DNA from 2 places in the Paenibacillus sp. FSL H8-0317 genome. Region 2 is predicted to be linked to the other one. Evidence: riboswitches for the same ligand, from Rfam matches in the RefSeq annotation. Region 2 holds a riboswitch; the other holds the start of a gene.

Region 1 (12,269 bases), 3.3 Mb from region 2:
CAAAACTACTATATTCTTAATACCATTGCGGACGCGGCTTTTTATTTCATGCCTATTCTGCTGGCTTATGGAGCTTCCATTAAATTTGAAACTAGTCCCATTCTGGCGATGACAGTTGCCGGCGTGTTGTTACACCCGGGATGGAGCGCCATGATGGCGGAAGGAAAAGATGTGTTTTTCATCGGTGTTCCAGTTCGACTAACCGATTACGCGGGCTCCGTGCTGCCGATTATTATCGTCGTTTGGCTCATGTCCTATATTGAACGTTTCGCGGATCGGGTATCGCCTTCAATGATCAAATTTTTCACGAAACCAATGCTTGTACTATTGATTACAGCACCACTTGCATTGGTGGCGATTGGACCTTTCGGAACGTACCTGAATGATCTGGTTGCCATGGGTGCAGAAGCGATTAATGCCAGAGCCAGTTGGCTGATTCCTTTGTTAATGGGAACTTTGCAACCATTCCTGATCGTAACAGGCACTGCATGGGCGATGACACCGATTGCAACTAGCCAACTAACCAAAAATGGATATGAAATGATCAACGGCCCGGGAATGCTCGCGTCCAATATTGCTCAAGGTGGGGCCACCCTTGCTGTAGCATTAAAAACAAAAAACAAAAAACTGAAACAGCTCGCTGCTTCATCCGGTTTCACCGCCGTACTGGGCATCACGGAACCATCCTTGTACGGAGTAACTTTGAAACTGAAGAAACCCTTAATTGCCGCAATGATTGGTGGTGGTGTAGCAGGGATATATGCTGGTCTGACCGGATTAGTACGTTATGCCTTCGTTTCTCCGGGTCTTGCCGCGTTACCTGCCTTCATTGGAAGCAATCCGATGAACATCGTTCATGCCATTGTGACTTGTCTGATCGCTTTTATCGTTACTTTTGCTCTGACATGGATCATTGGTTTTGAGGATCCAGTGGATGATGAAGAAGAAGGCAATACCAACGTTAACGATGACAAGACACTTTCCGGGCTGTCTTTTCAAGACAACACTCTAAGCACGCAGTCAGTTGCAACAACAAATGCGAATGGACCAACCCAAAATGAATTACGCCCACTTACGATCGCAAGTCCGATGCAAGGGGAATTAGTCCATCTAGACCGTGTACCAGACGATGTCTTCTCTTTGGGATTACTGGGTAAGGGCGCTGCTATCATTCCTGCCAAAGGAGAACTGTATGCTCCGATCGCAGGTGAAGTTACGGCTTTCATGGACTCCAAACATGCGGTGAAATTAAATGGTTACGATGGAGAAGAGGTGCTCATTCATATTGGAGTGGATACCGTAAACCTGAAGGGGCGACACTTCGACTCTTCCATTAAAGTAGGGGATCGCGTAAAACGGGGGGACTTGTTGATCCGCTTTGATATCGACGCCATCAAGGCAGAAGGCTACGAAGTCATAACCCCGATCATTATCGCCAATTCGGATCGTTTCCCGGACATTAAGCTGGAGAAGCAGAGTCCTGTGGAGGTTGGAGCGACGATTATCCACCTTTCGTAACAAGCTTAATATGGTCCGTCATATATCTTAATCAACATTAAAATGAAGGAGTGTTTGAGATGTTATATCAACACACCAAACCATTCCCCAATGAATTTCTGTGGGGAGGCTCTACCTCGGCCTACCAAGTCGAGGGAGCCTGGAACGAAGATGGCAAAGGCCTGTCCGTCATCGATATGTGTGATCATCCGGCTGGAACCGCCGATTTCACGGTTGCGAGCGATCACTATCACCGATTCAGAGAAGACGTGAAGCTTTTTGCAGAGCTGGGCCTCAAAGCATATCGTTTTTCGATTGCATGGACTCGAATCTTGCCTTCAGGCACAGGGCCTGTTAATGAAAAGGGACTCGATTTTTATCACCAATTAATTGACGAATTGCTGCTCCATGGTATTGAGCCCATTGTGACCATGTATCATTTCGACTTACCCTACGAGCTTGAGAAAACCGGAGGATGGAACAACCGGGGGACGATTGATGCCTTTGTGGAGTACGGGCGTATCTTGTTTGAGCATTACGGGCATAAAGTGAAATATTGGTTGACCATTAATGAGCAGAATACAATGATTCTCCATCCCGGTGCTATTGGTACACCAAAAGGCGGACGTCTGCCTTCCAGTAAGGAACTGTATCAGCAAAATCATCACATGTTTGTGGCTCAAGGCAGAACGATGCGACTATTTCATGATATGCTCCCGCAAGGCAAGATTGGTCCTGCATTAAACATGACCTCCATGTACCAGGCAACCTCCAGACCAGCAGATGCAATCGCTGCACATAACTGGGAGACAATTCGTGGATGGGGTTTTCTCGACTTATCGGTGTGGGGACGGTATAATCCATTATTCTGGAGTTATGTACAGGAACGCGGCATCGAGCCGGTTATTGAGCAGGGTGACATGGAAGATATCCAGTCTGGCAGCCCCGATCTGGTAGCAATCAACTACTACTCGACGGCAACCATTGCCGCCAGTATGGGAGATGCGTCGGATGTTACAGCTCGTGCGGGTGATCAGCAAATTATGCTTGGTGAGCAGGGAGTCTACCGAGCCGCGGAGAATCCTTATACCGAAAAAACAAAATATGGCTGGGTCATCGATCCGATTGGCCTAAGGTTAACATTGCGTAAGGTATGTGAACGATATGGTCTCCCGATTCTAATTACGGAAAATGGTATAGGAGCCCCAGATATACTCGAGGCAGATTACACGATTAACGACACGTACCGGATTGATTTTATTGAGAAACATCTGGAACAGATCAGACTGGCTCTGACGGATGGTGTGGATGTGATTGGTTATTGCCCTTGGTCCGTTATTGACGTGGTAAGCACCCATCAGGGTTATGGGAAACGCTACGGCATGATCTATGTAAACCGTGGTGAACAGGATCTGAAAGACTTGAAGCGTTTGAAGAAGAAAAGCTTCTCGTGGTATCAAGAGGTCATTAAACAAAATGGCAGATGTATCGGAAATTCGGATCAGGCGGTCACGAAAGAATAAAGGATCGTGATGAATGCATGAAAGTAATCAAAATATTAAATAACAGCTTGCTTCTGACCAAAGATGAACAGGGGCAAGAGATGATTGTCATGGGAAAAGGGTTGGCGTTCAAAGGCAAAGTTGGCGAGCGACTGGATGAAGAACACATCCAAAAACGATTCATTCTGCAAAATAATCCGTCTGCGCAGGCTTACGTACGAACCATCGAAAACATGCCGGAAAAACATGTGAATGTCATAAATAAACTGATTACCAATGCAAAAGAAAAGTTGTCTCTTGACGACCAAATCTTCTTTACGCTTATGGATCACTTGTCATTTGCCATTGAACGATGGAAAAAAGGTGTAGCACTACAGAATCGCATGTTATGGGAGATCCAGAGGTTTCACCCTGTTGAATTCGAACTTGGCCTTGAAGCCGTTCAGTTGCTGAATCTAGAACTGGGGGTTGAACTGCCGGAAGAAGAAGCAGGGAATATCGCTTTTCATTTCGTGAATGCCCAAACGCATGAACAGAATATGGAGCGCACGATGCAATCCGTTAAGATGTTAAAAGATATTTTTAATCTGATACAATACACCCTTGATATGCAATTGAACAAAAATTCCATCCATTATGTGAGACTTGTCACACACCTGCAATTCTTCATCCAGCGTTTACAAGAAGGGCGTCTGGGCAATTCGGCGAAAGATTTTATATTTCAGCACATGGTGAAGGAGCATCCGCTTGAATACAAATGCGCGGAGATGATCAAAACCTACGTGCAGAATATGCTGGACATCTCCATATCGAACGAGGAATTATTATATTTGATGATTCACATTGCTCGAATTGTCCAGGAGGAACAGGGTGATGATGGACGATTATAAAGCAAAGTTAAAGTTGTATTCCCTTAACTCTTTTTCGGGAAAGATATTTTCTAACTATGACCGTTTTCTCGTATTTTATCGGGAAACGGTCTTTTATTTTTGCAAATATGTAGCGGCTTTTTGATATTCCATGATTAACGAACTTCTGATTCCTAAAATCATAATTACCAATTGATAACATTTTATTATAATTATTGTAAATTCGTTATATGTAAGCGCTATCTAAAGAGCTATAATCTATTTATCTGGATGTTAATCCGTTCAGAAATACTTAGACCAGATCAAGAGGAGGAATTGTATGAAACGGTTAGGTCAATGGAATATAACAGCCTTGGTTCTTGTGCTCGTACTTGCCATGCTTCCATTTTCGAATGTCTCACATGCAGCCAAGGCAGTTACGGAAGTGGAAGGAGGCCATTTGAGTACAAACTTTGAAGACGGTACACTTCAGGGATGGACTCCACGTACAGGTAACGAAAGGCTGACAGTGACACAGCAGGAGGCACACGAAGGTCAGTCCAGTATGCTGATCGCCAACCGTGAGCGTTCCTATCATGGACCGATGTTATCCATGAAGGATCTGCTTGAGCGTAACCAAGAGTACGAAATTACGGCATATGTAAGACTTACCCAGGAGCCCATCACGGATCAAACACTACAGCTCACCACATATAAAAAAACAACTGCTGAAAGCTGGAACCCGATCGGTAGCGTGAAAATTGCCAAAGCAGAGTGGAATACATGGCACAAGATCACCGGAAAATTTCAGTATAGCGATGATCCCACTGAATTGAATTTGTTCATCGAAACACCCTACATCTCTGAAGGTAGCGTAGATACGTTATCGTTCTATGTGGATGATGTATCATTTACTCTGGCCGAGCAACTGGAGATTGAAGAAGGTATTCGGTCTCTGGAGGACCTGTATCAAGATGATTTCCCCATTGGTGCAGCGGTGTATCGCTGGCAGTTGGAAGGCGCATATGGACAACTTCTCACAAAGCACTTTAACAGCTTGACCGCAACCTATGAGATGAAACCGAAGTACATGTCTCCTTCCGAGGGTGTTTATGAGTTCGAGGCAGCCGATCAATATGTTCAGTTCGCCGAGGAGCATGGTATGGGCGTACGCGCACATGCGTTGTTGTGGCATATTGATGCAGCAGAGTGGATGTTCAAAGATCCTCAGGGTAACCCTGCGAGTCGAGAATTACTGCTTGCCCGGATTCAGGATTACGTTGAAACCGTCATGACCCGATACAAAGGTAAGATCTATGCCTGGGATGTGGTAAACGAGGCGATTGCGGATAGCAATGGTGATGCCAACGGTTTACGTAAAAGTCCCTTTTATGAACTAATCGGTCCGGATTACATTGAGAAAACCTATGAATTCGCTCGTGCAGCAGATCCGAATGCCAAATTATATTACAACGAATACTTCACGGAAGTCCCTGAGAAAAGAGAGCATATGTTTCAGTTGGTCAAACGACTGAAAGATAAGGGGCTTATCGATGGTGTGGGTTTGCAATCCCACTATAACCTGGAATCCCCTCCCATCAAGGAAATTGAAAAAACGATCAACATGTTCGCCGAACTTGGATTGGATATTCAGATCACGGAACTGGATGTGGATAGCGGAATTCCATTTGGTGAAGAGATGTCGGATGAAGTTGCGGTAAAACAGGCGTATCGATATAAGGAACTGTTGGATTTGTACCAAAAACACAAAGATCACATCTCTTCAGTTACCTTATGGGGACTCCAAGATGAGAAGTCTTACAACAACCAGGCTATGCTGTTTGATTCAGCCCTGAAGGCCAAAAAAGCATACTGGGGGCTCGTGGATGAATCAGGCTTGCCTGTTTTGACACAGAGAGCCGTCTCACTTTCGGGTAAACCGGATATCAAAAAACATTCACAAGATCCACTCTGGAACAAAGCGGTGTCTACTCCACTGAAGGGCGACTCTTCGGGATCAGCCAGTTTCCGCACCTTATGGGATCAAAGTAACCTGTATATCCTTGTGGATGTTCAGGATGCGAAGGCAGATGTGAACGACAGAGTAGATATCTTTGTTGATCTCAATAATGGCAAGACCACTTCATATGAAGCAGATGACCGACACGTAATCATTAAGCGGTCGGGCAAAGCTGAGGGCGTGGAGCAGCGTTCATATCGTGTACGCGAGACCAAAGCAGGATATCAGGTTGAATTGTCCATTCCGTGGGGTGGTATCCAAGTCGGATCAGAATATGAAGCCGGATTGGATATCCGTGTGACTGATGGCGGTTCAAGTGGGACACAACCTTATAATCCAATGTACTGGAATGATCGAACACAATCTCAGGAACAGGATACAAGCAAATACGGCGTGATTCAGCTTGCCCCTATGCCCAAATCTGCACAAGCTGTACAAGGGATTGTTCAGATTGATGGGAAGAAAGACACATCATGGAATAAGGCTGTACCATTTGAAGTAAAACGGTTGAATGAGAACGAAGGTGCAGAGGCAGTCGCTCGGGCAATGTGGACAGGTGAGTATCTATACCTGCTGATCGACGTCACTGATCCAAACATCATCACAGATAACATCAACCCATGGGATCAGGATTCGGTTGAGATTTTCCTGGACGAGAATCACCAGCGCACACCGTATTTTCAATATGATGATGCCCAGTTCAGAATCAGTGCAGACAATGTGGGAACCTTTGCAGGGGGTGCCTCACCCGGACGCCTTGTAAGTGCTGTGAAGAAAACAAATAAAGGATATCTCGTAGAAGCCCGAATCCAGTTACATTCACTGACGCCCAAAGCAGGAAATGTTCTCGGTTTCGATCTTCAAATTAACGACAACCAGGGCGGAGGTAAACAGAACGTAGCCAAATGGAATGCTACGACCAATGAGAGCTGGAGAAACACTTCCCAGTACGGAATACTCACTTTTGTCGGAAAGAACAAGCTCGGGCATTAAACCATCAACAATAATTGTAAGAATAGAAACCATCATAACAGTGGATAAAACTCAACCATTGTTGTGATGGTTTTCATCATTTAAAGACGTCACTCAAGCTGATGAGGCGTGATACAATCTGCCTTGACTGTATTAAACAGCCCTTGATATACTAAATGGATGTTATTTTATTCTTTTATGGGGATAAGAAAGTAATCAACTACATACAACCGTTTGCGAGGGAGCCTTAACCGGCTGAGAGGGTGTTAAACCGACCTTACCTGATTTGGATAATGCCAACGTAGGGATGCAACGATGAAACACTGTACTTGGGTAGCTCATGCGAACCCTCTTGTTTTAGTGTATTTGTCTGCGAAACATCCTATGGATGTTTCGTTTTTTTGTTTTTAAATACGTACATTATGAATTGGAGGAACATATGTTGACTATTTCAGAGAGACTATATCGGGCGGCACAGCCTGTGTGGAAGGAATGTCTTGAGCATCCCTTTGTGAAAGGAATCGGAGATGGTTCCTTACCGGTTGAACAATTTCGTTATTATTTGTTGCAAGACTACTTGTACCTGTTCGATTATGCCCGCGTATTTGCACTGGGTATCGTCAAGTCGCACGACCCCAAATTGATGCAGTTTTTTAGTAAAAATGTAGATAACATCCTGAATGGCGAAATGAAAATTCATCGATCTTATATGGAACGACTAGGGATTACAGAGGATCATGTTTTTCAGGTAAAACCTGCACTAAAAAATGCAGCCTATACTAACTATATGCTCTCTGTTTCCCATGCGGGTGGCATAGCAGAAGTACTTGTATCCATTTTGGCCTGCTCATGGAGCTATGCGGAGATTGGTCAAGCCCTTGCTCAAAAACCAGGTGCAGTTGATCATCCTTTTTATGGAGAGTGGATCACAGGATATGCTTCCTCTGAATACAACAGTAACAATCAATCCCTTGTGACGTTAACGGATAAGCTATTAGAGGGGTGTAGCGAGGGAACGTACCAACGGATGGAAGATATTTTCGTGATGTGCAGTCGCTTTGAGCTTGATTTTTGGGAGATGTCATGGAGGCTGGAGCTTTGAGTTCAATGGTAGTTAATTCAATTTAGAGAGCAGCGTCCATAAACAATAAGAGGGCATAAAAGTTCGTATTGAAGAGGGAGGTTATCCCCCCTTGCTTCATACGAGCTTTCGTTTGTTACCTTTTGTTTCTCTCGTGGAGCTGCAACGATACCGAAAAAAGGGTGTCAGGACGGAATGTTCATAGCAGTTTGAATATTTTTCAGATCGAGCTGAATTTGCTCTGCAATATGGTAAGGGTGGTATAAGCCATGCTGCACCATGTAATTTGATATCTTTTCATGAGAGTCTATGGCTTCATCGAGCTGTTTCATCAAAATTTGTTTGATTTCGGGGGTGGCACATTCGGTCACAGCCATGGCGTAGTTTCTGACGCTGCTCTTGGCGTTCATCAAAAAATCCATTGCAATCACGTCATCGGTCAGCGTATTAAGACCAGTCATGTGTTCTAATATTGGGTTCATTTTTTTATCTCCTATACAGTCGCTTTAGACAGCACTCCACCGAGCTCCTGAAGCTGCTGTTGTGATAATATCGCATCTTGTTTCAAAATTTGTTTGAGCTCCGGGTCGGTTACCAGAGCTTGCATCGTCTTACATTTAGTCATGCAAACCGTCTTGAACGCAGCTATTTCATGCACCTCGAGCATCTCATGCAAAGCGTAAGTGGAATTCATTCAGATTGTCCTCCCGTGTATCTACTCATATTTAAGGCTTTAAGATGACTTTAATGCAATCGTCCGTTTTTGTATCGAACACTTCATAGCCCCGCTTGGCCTCGCTGAGCGGAATGACGTGCGTAACAATGTCCCCAGGGTTCACTTTGCCAGACGTCACCAACTCGTACATGTATGGCATGTAGTGAATGACCGGAGCTTGTCCGGAACGGATATTCACGTTTCGCTGCATGATGTCACCGAGTGGGAATCCGTTATAACGTCCGCCGTATACCCCAGTGACTTGAATGGTACCACCTTTGCGGACAGCCTGAGATGCAATGATAAATGCGCTCATGGTGCCGCCTTGCAGTTTCATACCGCTGGCTAGAAATTCAAGATCGCTCATCTTGCCGTCCATTCCTACCGCATCAATCACAACATCGGCGCCGCCTTTGGTCATTTCTTTGAGAGTGTTCCCAATATTCTTATCCTGTTCGAAGTTTACGATTTCCACATTGTTCGTTCGCTTTGCATGCTTTAAGCGGTAATCGACATAGTCGACGGCTATGACCCGCTTAGCACCTTTCAGCCAGCAGAACTTCTGGGCCAGGAGTCCGACCGGACCGCAGCCGAGCACGATGACTGTATCACCATTCTTAACGCCGGCGTTATCTACGCTCCAGAATGCTGTCGTCATGGCATCGGCGATCAAACTTAGCTTTTCGTCCGGTTGTTCGCAGTTCTCAGGGATCTTAAAATGGGTAAAATTAGCAAATGGGACCCGTAAATACTCGGCTTGCCCGCCGGGATATCCGCCGGTCGTTCCGGAGTAGCCGAAATAAGCGCCCATATCCCCGTGCTCGTTGGAATTGTCACATTGGCTTTCCAGCTGATTTTTGCAAAAAAAGCATTCTCCGCATGCGATGTTAAACGGAATGATCACACGGTCGCCTTTTTTTACCTTGGTCACGCCAGGACCTACTTCTTCTACGATCCCCATCGGCTCATGTCCGATGACATAGTTCTCCTGAAGGTTAGGGATCATCCCGTGAATCAGATGAAGGTCAGAACCGCAAATGGCGGTACTGGTGATCTTTACGATCATATCGTCCGGTTTCACAATCTTCGCATCCGGCACCTCTTTGACCACAACATTTTTAACCCCTTGATACGTTACCGCCTTCATGCTTTATGTCCTCCAATATGCTCATCTGGGGTCCGATCAAACATCCCTTTACGTGACGTATCTCCCGGGAACAGATTCATCTGCCCGATCATCACCGTATTTTTCGCCGAAAGCTGATCGAGTTGGTACTGTTCGTTCAGCTCATAAGGATGAAACCATTTTTTGCGAATCATGAGCTCCGAGATTTCTTGGTGCATTGCAATCCCCTGCTTAAGATGAGTATGCAGCAGGGCTCTTACATCCGGTGAAGCCGTTTCCGTCAGGGCGATGGACATATTACGTACCCCCTCCTTGGCACGAAGAAGGAAGTCCATGGCAAAAGTCATATCTGCCATTTCCGGCATATTCAATGAATTAATCGGATCTAAATAATCGGTATTCATCTGAGTTCCCCTTAATGTGTTATAGGTGTCGGATTATTCGGAACGGGTGCTTGAAAAGGAGCTCTTGCGTAGATTGCTTGCAGCTCAGCGATCTGTTGTATGGATTGAATTACGTCTTTCTGCATTAATGCTTTTAGCTCTTGGTCAAAGACCAGGCCTTGCATAAGTTTCGACTTAGCGATGCAGAGCGTTTTGAAGTTTAACGCTTCATGCAGTTCCATCGATTCGTGCGGCGCTAGCGTTGGATTAGCCATTCAGAAATGATCCCCTCCTTTTTCATCAAGATTAGATTTTCCAATGCATCGGATCTTATACTAATATGGATCACCGGAGAGGTAAGTTCCGAATATTCCCATCAGTCGCAGGGATATAAACAAAATCTCAATCCCATACTTATTTCTGTCTAAATGAATGATTTTACTGAAGGAAGGAGAAGTCACGGTGCCCAATAAAAACAAAATTGATCTAGCAACCGAAAACGCAAGAAAACCGGCAGAAGATGCACTTAACTCGAGTGGTAGTAATACGCTAGAGCAGCATGCATCTAACGCGGTTTCTGAGGTGCAGACGGCTTTAAATCAGGCAATAAGCTTGTTAAGTGAATCTAATGCAACAAATTCACAAGCGTTGGAGATTGCCAGGCAGCAATTGACCCGAGCAGAGGAATTTTTAGATCAAAAGCTAACTTCAGCAAACGCATTACGTCTGCCGGACCAACAATAAAACGGTTTTGGTACAGATAAGCTTGGCAGAGTTTTGCATTGACGATCGGAGGAAGCATTTTTCCTAGCACATGTAGTCACCGTCAACATGCTTCGGCTTACGCCGAAGTTTCTTGTATTTTTAGATGTATCGGACATTTTCAAAATCGAGGTTGAAAAAGAATGATTAAGGGCCAGGCATTAGAAAAAGTCTCGAACATAATTATAGGTAATATCTATTCAACTATGTTGAGGAGGACATCATACAGCCTATGTTACCTATGGAAGAATATTTTGGTAAGTTAGAACTCGTTCATTCCTTTTACGGGGCTATGCCTACAGGCGTTAGTGTATCCGAAACCGGGCGTATCTTTATTTGCTTTCCAAAATGGGGAGATGACGTTAGATTTACGGTAGCGGAAATTGTTGAGGGTCAGATGCAACCTTATCCTAATGTAGAAACGAATTTGATCAACCCATTAAATATTGTTATGTCCTTCATCAGTGTTCAAAGTGTTGTTGCAGATGGAAGGGGGACCCTGTGGGTACTGGACACGGCTGCACCAAATTTTTCTGAGCCAATTAAAGGAGGGGCAAAATTAGTCGCGGTAGATTTAGAAACAAATACAATTAGAAAAGTATATACATTTGCAGATGATGTAGTCTTGCCGACAACGTATCTAAATGATGTCCGATTTGACTTTCGTGTAGGAAAAGCAGGTTACGCATATATAACGGATTCTTCTTCCAATGGGCCAGGCGCTATTATCGTCGTAAATTTAGAAAACGGAAATGCGTATAGACGGTTGCATGGAGCAAGCTCGACCTCACCCGATCCATATTTTGTGCCAAAAGTGGAAGGTAAAATTTTGATGAATCGAAACGCGGATGGTTCGACATCTCCCTTTCGATTGGCCTCTGATGGTATAGCCATTTCCCCTGATGGAAAAATGTTATTCTATTGTCCATTAACCAGTCGCCAGCTATACTCGATCTCAACAGAATCGTTAAGAGACAGAACGATACCGGATTTTAAGTTAAGTGATCTTGTGCAGTATTGGGGAGAGAAGGGTGCATCTGATGGGATGATCACGGACGCAAAAGGAAACGTTTATGCTGGAGATTATGAAAACGATAGTATTCGAAAGATATTGCCAAATGGAATCATGGAAACCATCGCTCATGATCCCCGAGTTTTATGGCCAGATACGTTTTCTATTGGTCCGGATCAATACTTATATGTAATTGTGAACCAATTACATAGGCAGGCGAGATTTCATTATGGAAGAGACCTGCGACAAAAACCTTATAGTTTACTACGTATAAAAGTTGATGAATTACCGGCTCCTACCTTTTGATATACATCCCATTTTTAAAGTGGATTTTTATTTACGTAGAAATGT
Region 2 (12,269 bases):
GGGATGGCCATCGGAACAGGAACGGATGTAGCGATGGAAGCGGCGGATATTACCTTGATGCGTGGTGATCTGAACAGCATTGCAGATGCGATTGAGATGAGCCGGCGCACGATGGGTAACATCAAACAAAACCTGTTCTGGGCGCTTGGTTACAACGTTATTGGTATTCCTATTGCGGCAGTTGGCTTCTTGGCTCCATGGCTGGCAGGGGCAGCGATGGCGTTCAGCTCCGTATCGGTTGTACTGAATTCCCTACGTCTGCAACGGATGAAGCTGAAGAGAAATAACTGACCGAACTTTGTTTGGAGATATATTCAACGGCTCATTGTCAATGAATTGAGGATGAATAAATGCGCGGTTCGCTGTGGCGGACCGTGTTTTTTGTTGAGAAAAATACAGTTGAGTCGCCAGAAAGTAACCTGAATCGTTGATATAGATGTTCTTTTCTACGGAGAAAGGATAGCATAATGCACGTTTGTGAAAATGGATCGATTGTATTCATGAATAAAGCTTTCATTTTCTGAATTTTTCAAAAATGAGTTGACAATATGGACATATTCACATAAAATTTAAACGATCGTTTGATTCAAACAACTGTTTAAATCAAATTAGAACTATTTGAGTAATGGAGGACACCTTTTATGTTACAGGCTTTACGTACATTGTTTAAAAAACCGCCAGTGATTGTAGGGATCGTAACAGCACTTATGTTCCAAGTGATCTTTAGCGTGATCTGGATGACCGCATATTCTGGAGTAAATGACCGTACGAAAGAATTGACGGTTGCGATTGTGAACGAAGACGGCGAAATGTCCAAAGGAATTGCGGATTCGCTCGCAGGAACACTGCCTTTTCATACCGTATCCAATCTGAGTGCGGCTGAAGCGTTGGATCAGCTGAATCATCACCAAGTACACATGGTGCTGGATATCCCGGCTGGATTTAACGAATTGCTTCAGACGGCTGGCTCAACTGCCGAGATTAAATACACCCTTAATGAAGCAAACCCGGTTACGATTAAAAGCATGATGCAAGGTGTATCCCAAAGTGTGACAAACACAATTAACAAACAAGCTACAGCACAAGGGGTACAGACGGTGTTAACCGCTTCAGGTGCGCCTGCCGATCAGGCTGCTGAAGCCGCGACAAACCTGGCTACCCGAGTGGAAGGAACGACAACGTCCATTAACCCGGTTAACGGGATGAATAATCAGATGGTGCCGATGATGATGGTACTGGCTTCCTATGTAGGTGCCATGATCATGGGGATGAACCTCCAGACAGCCATGGGCATGTTGTCATCTACCTATTCCCGATTGACTTTGTTTGGCGCGAGAGTAGTCATCAACGTGGGTTCTGCATTGGTCGTTTCCCTGCTGGGATCATCATTGATTGTGGCACTGGGCGGACAAATTGCACAGGGATTCGTTGCATTCTGGCTGTTCCAGGCGCTCTTCCTGTGCACGTTCATGTTCTTCTCCCAGTTCTTCCTGATCTGCTTCGGACCAGCAGGAAGTCTGTTCAACATCATCTCACTGTCCTTGCAACTGGTATCCTCCGGTGCAATGGTACCGCGTGAATTGCTGAACAGCTTCTATAGCGGCATTGGGCAGTACCTGCCTGCAACATACGCCGTTCAGGGGATTCTGAGCGTGCAGTTGGGAGGCCCAGGAGTTCAGTCTGCTGTAGGTTCCATCGTGATTGTACTGTTGGTTGCAGTTGCGTTGTCATTGGTCGTGACGTTGTTGAAAAAACAACGCATGCCAGCTATGGCTCCAAGCCCGGCTCAAGCGAACAACTAATACAGCAGATGTATACCATTGCTTCATAGATAGGACAAGCACCCCGATGATTTTCATCGGGGTGCTTGGTGTAATATAATAGACAGATACAGTACCTGGCTACAGCCCTTGAGCTGAAGCAGATGAAATGAACGGATAAGAGGGAGCGGGACGGAATGACTGAACCGGAATTGGATATAAAAACGAGGATATTGCTTGCAGCCAAGAAGCTTTTTGCACAGCAGGGGTATGACGGGACGAGTGTTCGTCAAATCTGTGATGAGGCGGGTGCGAACGTGTCACTGGTCTCATACCATTTTGGCGGCAAAGAGAAGGTATTCGAAGCCTTATTTGAGCATTTTTTCCCTGGGCATATGATGAACTCGCTGGCGGAAGAATCCATGTCCTCGCCTGTGGAAGGCATCCGACGAATTATTGGTGAAGTTGTGAAGTTCACGATGACGGATCGGGAGATGAGCGATATTGTGCAGCTTGAAATTACACTTCGTACACATCGCACAGCTACCGTATTTCGTTTTCTGGACCCCGTCTGGACCCGAGTTAAGGAACTTCTGCAAGAAGGAAAAGACCAGGGATTGTTTCAGATTGAGTCCGTAACTTATGCGATGCTTCAGGTGATGGGTGTGGCCTTGGCACACAAACGGGCCAAGAATTCACGATTTGGCTTTGATTATCAGGATATGAATACAGACGAGCTCGCTGAGCAGACAATTGAGTTCGTACTTCGAGGATTGGGAGTGAACAGCCATGAATGAAACCATTGAATTGATGATGAAGCACCGCTCTGTACGCAAATTCAAGCCAGACCCGGTGAGTGATGAGCAGCTTGCAGCCATCGTAGCGGCGGGTCAGATGGCTTCTTCTTCAAGTAGTGTACAAGCCTATACCGTGATTGCTGTGACTGACATAGAGCAGAAATCCAAGCTGGCTGAATTGGCAGGCAACCAGGCCTACGTCAATGAATGTCCGGTGTTTCTCGTATGGTGTGCTGATCTGTATCGGCTGAGTGATGCTGCGAAACGTCATCTTCCTGAGAAGGAATCGTATGCCGATTCAACAGAGAATTTCATGGTAGCCACAATTGATGCTGCACTGGCTTCCCAGAATGCCGCTCTTGCAGCGGAGTCACTAGGATTCGGAATCGTATATATCGGCGGGCTTCGTACCCGGATTGAGGAAGTAGCTGAGTTATTGGAATTGCCGGAAGGGGTTTATCCGGTGTATGGCATGTGCATTGGTGTTGCAGATCAGGAAACGGGAATTCGGCCGCGTCTGCCGCTGGATGCAGTCCTGCATCATAATCGTTATAATGCCGAGCAGAGCATCAAAGGTGTTGAGCTGTATGATGAGACAACGACGGCGTACATGAAAGAACGGACTAACGGTGAACGAACGACCCCATGGTCCGAACTGATGGCGAAGCGCCTGACTGAGCCGACAAGGTTGCAAGTGAGACCGTTCCTGGAAGGCAAAGGATTCTTGAAGCGTTAAGTTGAACTGAAGGTAGTTACACTTGCCACTCCGATGACAGAACAACCTTCCGATCGCTGTTATCCCCAGACTTTTTGATCCAATTTTTGTGAAGGTGAAAATCTAGTGATAGCGTATGCTTCCGAAGTAGCTTTCTTTCAGAAAGCTTTTAGGCGACCGCTCTGCTTCCTCAGGTTATTTCTGTCCTCTGCTTTCCTGTGTAAAAATTTAGTTCAACTGATATATATATGGTGAATTAGAAGTCAGTCGGTGGCGAAGCCGACTGGCTTCTTTGTGCTGAGCTGTAATGTGTTGTGCTGGCAGGGCAAGCGAGAGTACTTGCTGTTACCTGATTGTACTTAAGTTAAGCCGTAGAAACGCTTTGTGTTCTGATAAAAAAGACGGGCGGCCCGCTCGGTTCCCATGCCGGTGATCTCACTCCATGCCTGAATGACCTGTCTGGTCATGGCAGGGTGTGTCATTCGTCCCTGAAATGGTCCTTCGAAGGGCCAAGGTCCATCGGTCTCAGCCATCACTTGTTCCGATGGATATTGCCGGGCGAGTTCACGAATCTCTTCTTCGTAATGAATATCTGGCGTGAAAGAGATGAAATAACCGTTGTCCGCCATACGCCTTACGGTTTGGCGAGAACCTTTGAACCAGTGGAAATGAGCACGTCGGAACTGATTTTGCTCCAGCAAATCACAGACGATATCCGCATCTTCGTATACCGCATGAAGGACAAGTGGTTTGTTGTGCTTTTTGGCGAGCTGGATGAAACGTTCAAGCAACTCGATATACCCGCTCTGATCGAAGCGCTGCCCTGCCTGCTCCGCTTCCTGACGGTTGTAATAGGGAAGACCGATCTCTCCGATGGCTATAGCTTGTCCGATATGCTCTTCGATCCATTGGAAGAACAGATTCATTTCTGCAACGGACGGCAGTTCCTGTTCTGGATGGAAACCGAAGGCTGGATAGATGTTCCGTGGATGTTGTTTTGCAAGCTCCAGATTGGCCTGGGCAGAAGCGAGATTCATGGACACGGCGATGACTGCCTCGACTTGTTGAGACGGGAAAGATAACAGCATCTCGCGTTGTTCGTCAGGGGTATACTGATCGAAGTGAATATGAGCATCAATTAATGGTGCAAAAGCTTGAGAATGCACGAGGGAATTCCTCCTTGTGGTCATTTATATTCTAACTATGTTACGCAGAATTTCTTGTGGTGGATCACCCATTAAAGGAAAATAATAACTTAAAAACCCGCGCTATTATGATAGGCGGGCTTTCTGCTGTTCTTCTCTCATCCACTGTGCAATCTGCCGTTTACGCTCCAGAAAAGCAGATTCCTCCGTAATTTCTTCTCGTCTTGGGCGATCAAAAGGAACATGTACCTCGTGCAACACCGTTGCAGGTCGGTTGGATAATACATAGACCCGATCCGCTAGCAGCAATGCTTCTTCGATATTATGGGTGATGAACAGCACCGAGCGGCGGTTCTGTTCCCAGATATCGAGCAGCCAGCGCTGCATGTCGCTGCGTGTCAGTGCATCCAGCGCGCTGAAAGGTTCGTCCAGCAGCATGAGTTCCTGCGGACTGAGCAGGGCGCGCAAAAATGCCGCACGCTGCTGCATTCCGCCCGACAGCATATGAGGATAGGCTTGCTCGAACCCGGCAAGACCCACGCTGCTTAACCACTTACGAGCTTCTGCAAGTGCTTCGTTCCGAGGGGGAGCGCTTGAAGCTACTTCTCCAGCAAGCAGTACATTATCTTCAATGGTACGCCAAGGGAAAAGGGCGGGCTGTTGGGGCATATAACTTATCTTGCCACGCTGTCCCGTTACATTCTGACCGTTCATAAGCACTTGGCCTTCCTGTGGCTTCAGCAGACCGCCGATGATATGGAACAGAGTGCTTTTGCCACAGCCAGAAGGTCCAACGATAGCAACAAACTCGCCTTGCTCCACAGTCAGGGACAGGCCGTTCAGAACCGGTAGCTTGCTGCGCCGTTCACGGAATGATGCATGAACATTAACAACGTCCAGTGCAGGTGGAACCGGAGCAGGAGTCGTGTTGGCAGGTCGATCAGGCGTAGCCGAGTTAAACTTTTCACCGTGCGTTGGCTCTATTACACTTGCTCCTCGTCCAGGCTGGACTTGTTCATCCTGTTGCCGATTCATATGGTCATCACTTCCTATATACAGATTACATGCTTTACTACCGCTTCTGTGGCCGCCAGCGCACGAGCAGCCTCTCCAGCAGTGCAATGAGCAGGAAGAGCAGCAAGCTGAGCGCGACAATAATCATAATCGCCACGAATAAACGATCGGTGCGATAAGCTGACTTTTGCAGCATCATATAATAACCAATACCCTTGTCTGCGCCAATCCATTCGGCGATGATGGCTCCCATCACACTATAGGTAGCGGCGATTTTGACACCGGAGAACACGGATGGCAGCGCATGGGGAAGCTCCAGCTTCCAGAAGATATGATGACGTTTCGCACCAGCCATGCGCATATAGTTCATCATCGCTGCATCTGTACGGGTCAAGCCGTCCATGGCCGCCACTGCGACGGGGAAGAAACAGACCAGGATGATGGTAATCAGCTTGGGCAACAGTCCGAATCCGAACCAGATTAACAGGAGCGGCGCGAGCGCGATGGTCGGGATATTTTGACTAAGAATAAGTAGAGGGTACAGGGCTGACTTGAGAAAAGGGACCAAATGCAGCACCATCGCAATCAGTAATCCAACCGCTGTTCCAGCGGCGAATCCGATAAGCGTTAACTGAATGGTTGCGGAAGCGTGCATGCCAAGCCGTTCGGCCTGAGTTGCTGCTTCGCGGGCGATATCGGACGGTGCAGGCAGCATCCATTTCTCAATATGGAAGAGGGAGACGGCTCCCTGCCATATCGCTATAAAGAGAATAACCGCCACAATGGGCGGCCATACACTTTTGAAATAGGCATGCATTAGCGATACTTCTCCGTCAGGGTATCCATGCTGAAGCCAGTAGGGCTATGGGCGATTTTGATCTGGGAGATGATGCTTGGGCTGCCAGCCTCCACGAGTACCTCGTGCATCTTGCGGACAACCTCCAGCAGTTCCTCCAGTTCCCCCTCCATCGTGGTGTCGAGTGCGTTCACCTGATATTTCAGGCCGGATTGCTGAATAACTTCAATGGCGCGATCTACGTAAGGATAAGAGTTCTCGCCATTTGGCGTTTTCGGAATAACCTGAATGCTAAGTAATGTGCTTGCCATGAGAGATCACGGCTCCTTTCGTGATATATAAAATGAACTAATAACTGTTACACTTAGCACTTCGATGACAGAATAACCTTCCAATCGCTGTTATCCCCAGATTTTTTGATTCCCTTTCTCTAAAGGGAAAATCCGGTGATAGCGTATGCTTCCGATGAAGCTTTCTTTCAGAAAGCTTTTAGGCGACCGCTTCGCTTTTTCACGTTATTTCTGTCCTCTCCGTCCTCGTGTAAATATTAAGTTCGTTTTATATGAGAAATTTTATTGGGGTAAAAACTCGTTTGTATATGCCTTGCTCACATCGATCTGTTCATCCAGCAGTTTTTTGCTAAACATCCAGTCGGTGTAGTTCTGCCACACTTCCTGTTTCTGTTCCCCCCAGCGAGGGGCGTCATCCGTGTACTTCGGACTGAGCCACTTCTGGCTTGCCAGTACCAATTCCTTGTCCAGATCCGGTACGGCCTTGATCAGAATGTTGGCTGCGTCTTCGGGATGATCAATCGCATATTGATACCCTTCGGAAGTGGCTTTCAAGAATGCTTTCACCAGCTCAGGATCGTTTTGGATCGTCTGCTCGTTCGTTACGAGGACAGGTGTGTAGTAATCTAGTGCTTCTGAATAATCCTTTACATATAACATGTCGATCGGTTCCCCGCGCAGTTCGGCTTCAATACCTGTCCAAGCGTAGAAAATCCACGCGAAATCAATGTCCCGTTTCACTGCGGTGAAAAAGTCGGCATCACCCATGTTAATGTTTTTCACTTTCGATACATCGGCTCCGTCGCCTTCCATAATGGATTGCATCACGGCTTCTTCCACAGGGGAACCCCAACCGCCATAGGTTTTACCTTCAAAATCTTTCGGTGATTTGATATTCCGATCCGCCGGAGCAGCGAACCCGGATGTATTATGCTGAATAACTGCTGCGATGGAGACCAATGGAACACCCTGTGTGCGGGCTTGAGTTACACTCTCCTGATAACTTACGCCAAAAGGCACTTCATTGGAGGCAACCATCGTATCTGCGCCACCGGCACCTGGTTGTACAATCTCCACGTTCAAGCCTTCGGCCTTGTAAAAACCTTGATCTACAGCCGCATACAGGCCGGTATGATTCGTATTTGGTGTCCAATCGAGCACCACTTTAATATCTTTGAGGGCGGCAGTGTCACCTTCGTTGCTGCTTTCCGTATTTGTGTTGCCGTTCTGCCCAGCTGGGGCAGCTTCTTTGCCACCACATGCGGCTACAGTCACCATAAGCACGCATAAGAGCAACAATCCCATCGTTTTACGCCATTTCATTTGTGGTTCTCTCCTTCGGTATGTCCGGCCGATTGGCACGGGGTACTCCTTGGCTTCATATCCAATCATCTTGCATAAATCGACAGATTTATACCAGTTGAGATCTGGATAACGTCACTTTTTTTAGCTCTCTGGCTATATAAAAGAACATTAAAAAAGCGCCCCGTATTCCGGGACGCGTGCAGGCGTTAGAGAGGTGGCGTTCAGCCATAGGGCTGTGCCATTTCGATATACTCCGATTCCTACGCTGGCATGATCCAGATCAGGTCTAAGGGTTAGTATCTTGGTGGGATACACTCTCAGCCGGCCAATTCCGACTCCCCTGGGAAACTATGAAGTTACGGGCATTACTAGGTGTAATTATAGGCCAGCGGGTGGAACGTGTCCAGTCAGGAACTGGATGGGGACACGTATGAACTTATCAAACAGGTCGTTATACATATGTATATCAGCCTGTTTAGATGTGTTATTTTCAATAATTATCGTGGCGAATCATATAAGGCAATCTGGCTGAGTGCAAAAGCATCGGATAGTGGGCCATAGCCTAAGTGCTGAAGATCTGGAAGGCTCCCCACAAATACTTGGATCAAATCCGATGTTTGATATCTCGTCGCATCAGGGCTGCTTTCCCTATTTCAGCGATCAGCTTTTGATCGTTTGACCTTGCCCGGAGACGCTAGCTTCATTTAAACAACATAATTTAGATACAAAAGGAGATAGTACTGCTATACAAATAATTACTTTTTACATAAAAATGGGGGCGTACTGAATGATCCTTAAAACCATATTCGCAATTATTCTGTCCTATTGTGTCTACGTTTTTTTCACAGCTTACCTTTTATTTTTGGTTCCGTCTCCATCTACTATTGAAAATACGGATATGCAAAAATTGTTAACAGCAGGAAGTACGACAGATCGCGTACTGCTCTTGGAGGACGGCTTTCAATCCGGTCAGGTGAGAATCCAGACCATTCGAGAGGCGAAAACAAGCATCGACCTGGCTTATTACTCCATCCAAAAAGGAAAAACATCTCAACTCTTTTTTGCTGCTTTATTCGATGCGGCTGATCGGGGTGTTCATGTTCGAATCATTTTAGACGGGATTTTTCACAACATGCGCGGAGAATTGCGTGATATTCCAGATGCCATTGCAGCTCACCCCAATGTGGAGTTAAGGTATTATGAACCACTCAACATAGTTATGCCATGGACATGGCATAACCGTCTGCATGACAAGATCTTTCTTGTCGACAACACATATGGCATCATTGGCGGCCAAAATATTGGTGATAGATACATGGCATTGCAACCCAAAAAAGACTATGTATTCGATCGGGATGTCCTTGTTTACAATCCAAACCATAATAAAAACAGCACGGTTGTTGAAATGAAAAAATATATAGATCGGTTATGGGAACATCCATTCACCAAACCAGAAAAACATGCCAAACGTCAGCATCATACAAAGGGGTTACAAGAGCTGGCTCAGCTGGCTGAGTTATATAAAAAAGCTCAGGCTGAGAGCGATCCTTTTGTTAAAGTGTTGCCGAAGGAATGGGCTCAAGGGGCTCTTCGTTCCGACCACGTCGCTTTCATTCACAATCCAATCCAGAGGCTGTATAAAGACCCGACCATGTGGAGAGCATTTGTTCATTTCGCCAATCAAGCAAAGTCGAAAGTGTACCTTCAGACGCCATATGCCATTCCTACCAAGAAAATGAAGAAAGCCGTACATCTGTCGATGAATCCAAAAGCAGAATGGGTCATGTTAACCAATTCAATCCAGCAGACCCCTAACCCTTTGGCTTTCGCGGGATACTTAAGCTCTAAGAAACGGTTGCTTGATACCAATCTGGCCATTTATGAATACCAAGGCCCTTATTCCATACACGGCAAATCATTTGTCATGGATGATTACCTCAGCATGGTTGGTTCGTATAACCTTGATCCCAGATCCGCCTTTCTAAATACCGAATCTGCTGTGGTCATTTCTGGTTCTGCATTCGCCAACGAACTAACAGGGGCTATGGATATCAAACGTACACTTAGTACACGTGTGAATAAAGGTGAGCAACTAGCAGAATCTACGAATCAGAAAGGCTCTGTTTTCAAACGAATGGCAATCACAGCTTTATCCAAACTGTCTTTTCTCTGGAGATTTCTGTTGTAGGAAAGAACCAGCTATTAGATATAGCTACTTCCATAAATTTTAATTTGGAAAAATCAGATTTGTTCACAGAATGTTCACTTATGTGGAGGGTTTCCTCATCTCTATAATTACGAAGGTAAACAGAGAGGATGAGAGAATTGCCAACAAGCAAGAAGGAACAAATTATTTTCGGATTAATGATGTGTACAGGAATGGTTGTCGTCATGATGACATTCAATTTATGGCATAGTGGGTTACTCGGTAAGATGTCCCCGCTTGAGATACTGCTTCAATTCATATTATGTTTTGTCATCGCGTTTGTGGTAGAGTCCTTCATTGTCGGACCTATAGCGAGAAAGATTGCTTTTTCCTTACCCTTTGACAAGTCCAACAAAATTCTGGGTGTACTCGCCATGTCATTTTTTATGGTGATTGGCATGGTTCTGATCATGTCCTTGTATGGGATGGTTTCAGCATATCTCGCTGATCAATTAAGTGGGTCATCCGTATTCCGTACGTATCTCCATACCATTGCTCGTAACTTCAGCCTGGCGCTGCCATATCAATTGATCATTTTGGGACCCCTCGTCCGATATGTATTCGGTAAATTCATCAAAGGCAATGGCCCTGTAGTGCCTGTCGTTAACAAAAGTGTTTGATTCGGTTGGCCATAAGTATTTCCTGGGCAATCTTGTGCAAATGAATAGAGCGAATTCTTTCCCTTGATTTAAGGTGATCAGAGGCAAAGATGGGGCACTTGCCGCCATGATTACAGCGCTAACGAATCGAGAACATCTTATTAGGCCAGTTTTTAGGGAATAAAAAATCTAACGAATCTCAGCGGCGTTATTATGCTAAAAAACTGCAACGAGACCTTGAATTTGAGATAATTATCTATAATAACGTGTGTTAGATTTGTTAGAACAGAGTAACGCTACAAAAAAATGTCCACCGTCAGGTCATGACAGTAGACATCTCGATTTTTTTAATAGGTATTTCTAATCCTCAGGACTGGATCAACACAGAACTGTTAAGTCGCAGAATTCGCTATATGTTTGTTCTGCCATTGATACGTGATTACGCTAATGACAAGCAGGCCAACTGCAAAGATGGCAAGCATCCATGCAGACTGATTAACCGCCAGATGATCAAGACTCCATCCCGTAGTCAAAGGCAGAATGGCACCGCCAACTCCACCTGAGGCAATCAAAATACTGGGTGTGGATTCTTCTGTTCCGGGCAGCAGTTTACTGGCGAAGACAAGGGCAATGGAGAAAATGCCTGACATCGCAAGCCCAAGCAGCAAGATGATGAGAAACGCAGACCAGATTTGGTTTGTAAATGGAAATGCCATTAACAAAAGAACAGATGCAAGACAACTGTACAGAACATAGACGCGGTATTGGAATTTCTCTGCGATATATCCGGCGAAGAGTCGTCCCACGGACATGGCAATCCAGAAACAGGTGACACTAAGCGCTGCTCCGGCTTCCTTCATGTTCATTTTCTCAATCAGGATCGCCGGCATGAAGTTCGCAAGACTCATTTCTGTGCCAACATAGAGGAAGAAGAACAGGACGAATAATACCAGAAGAGTCCTGTTACGGCCACGATAGGTTGGACTGGATGTACTTGCAGATGCGGGATGCATCTCACCCGATGTTCCAGCAGAGTGCGTATTTACGGAAGCATGATTTGAACTCTGTCGCTCCAGAAACTTATCGAGTTCACCGAATGATCCTTTTGCCCAGAAAACAAAGGTCAGCGCTGCGCAGATCGCAACAACGAGAAAGGAGAGACGCCAGTATCCGGCAGCAATGAGACCGCTGGCAACGAGCGGCATGACCATCGCCCCGATTCCGAATAACACTTCCAGTCGACTCATGGCAACGGCTGTATTGTCTTTGATTGCCGCAATGATAATGGTGCCAATAACAGCTTCAACCATTCCGAATCCAAAGCCGGCAGCGGGTGCAATGACGAACATCCAGCCCCATGATGGCAGCAGCATATAGGATAATTCTGCAATACAGAGCAACGCTGTGGCGATTAACAGGCCTCCCCGTTTACCAAAGCGTCTGTTCAGCCATGGAGATAACAATACACCACCCAGGAATCCGGCAAATTGAGCAAAGATCAGCGTTCCGCCTTGGCTATAATCTTTGCCATAATGTTCAAGTGCAACCGGCAGAATGGAACCGAGCACAACGTGGGCAAGTCCAATCAGGAAATAGGATAGACATCCGATCCAAAGTAATTTTTTCATAAAGAACTCCTTCT

The links. Region 2 has a riboswitch for thiamine pyrophosphate ahead of MHB43_RS02680 (ABC transporter substrate-binding protein). Riboswitches for the same ligand answer to the same signal wherever they lie in the genome.
Region 1: it holds a riboswitch for thiamine pyrophosphate, as region 2 does, so the genes downstream of both, tenA (thiaminase II) here and MHB43_RS02680 (ABC transporter substrate-binding protein) in region 2, are expected to answer to the same signal.

Annotation. Positions count from the first base shown of each region.
Region 1 is NZ_CP150294.1:3,831,324-3,843,592, forward strand. Features, by position in the region: gene MHB43_RS17010 (beta-glucoside-specific PTS transporter subunit IIABC) at 1-1,518, shown strand, start outside; gene MHB43_RS17015 (glycoside hydrolase family 1 protein) at 1,578-3,020, shown strand; gene MHB43_RS17020 (PRD domain-containing protein) at 3,038-3,889, shown strand; gene MHB43_RS17025 (endo-1,4-beta-xylanase) at 4,188-6,860, shown strand; TPP riboswitch at 7,068-7,165, shown strand; gene tenA (thiaminase II) at 7,279-7,941, shown strand; gene MHB43_RS17035 (spore coat protein) at 8,106-8,402, opposite strand; gene MHB43_RS17040 (hypothetical protein) at 8,414-8,614, opposite strand; gene MHB43_RS17045 (zinc-dependent alcohol dehydrogenase) at 8,646-9,782, opposite strand; gene MHB43_RS17050 (spore coat protein) at 9,779-10,165, opposite strand; gene MHB43_RS17055 (hypothetical protein) at 10,177-10,419, opposite strand; gene MHB43_RS17060 (hypothetical protein) at 10,607-10,888, shown strand; gene MHB43_RS17065 (L-dopachrome tautomerase-related protein) at 11,139-12,224, shown strand.
Region 2 is NZ_CP150294.1:524,466-536,734, forward strand. Features, by position in the region: gene MHB43_RS02640 (heavy metal translocating P-type ATPase) at 1-291, shown strand, start outside; gene MHB43_RS02645 (YhgE/Pip domain-containing protein) at 642-1,802, shown strand; gene MHB43_RS02650 (TetR family transcriptional regulator) at 1,958-2,557, shown strand; gene nfsA (oxygen-insensitive NADPH nitroreductase) at 2,550-3,293, shown strand; gene MHB43_RS02660 (TatD family hydrolase) at 3,632-4,462, opposite strand; gene MHB43_RS02665 (ABC transporter ATP-binding protein) at 4,544-5,452, opposite strand; gene MHB43_RS02670 (ABC transporter permease) at 5,490-6,248, opposite strand; gene MHB43_RS02675 (thiamine-binding protein) at 6,248-6,538, opposite strand; gene MHB43_RS02680 (ABC transporter substrate-binding protein) at 6,800-7,840, opposite strand; TPP riboswitch at 8,062-8,174, opposite strand; gene MHB43_RS02685 (phospholipase D-like domain-containing protein) at 8,610-10,010, shown strand; gene MHB43_RS02690 (hypothetical protein) at 10,139-10,648, shown strand; gene MHB43_RS02695 (MFS transporter) at 11,020-12,255, opposite strand.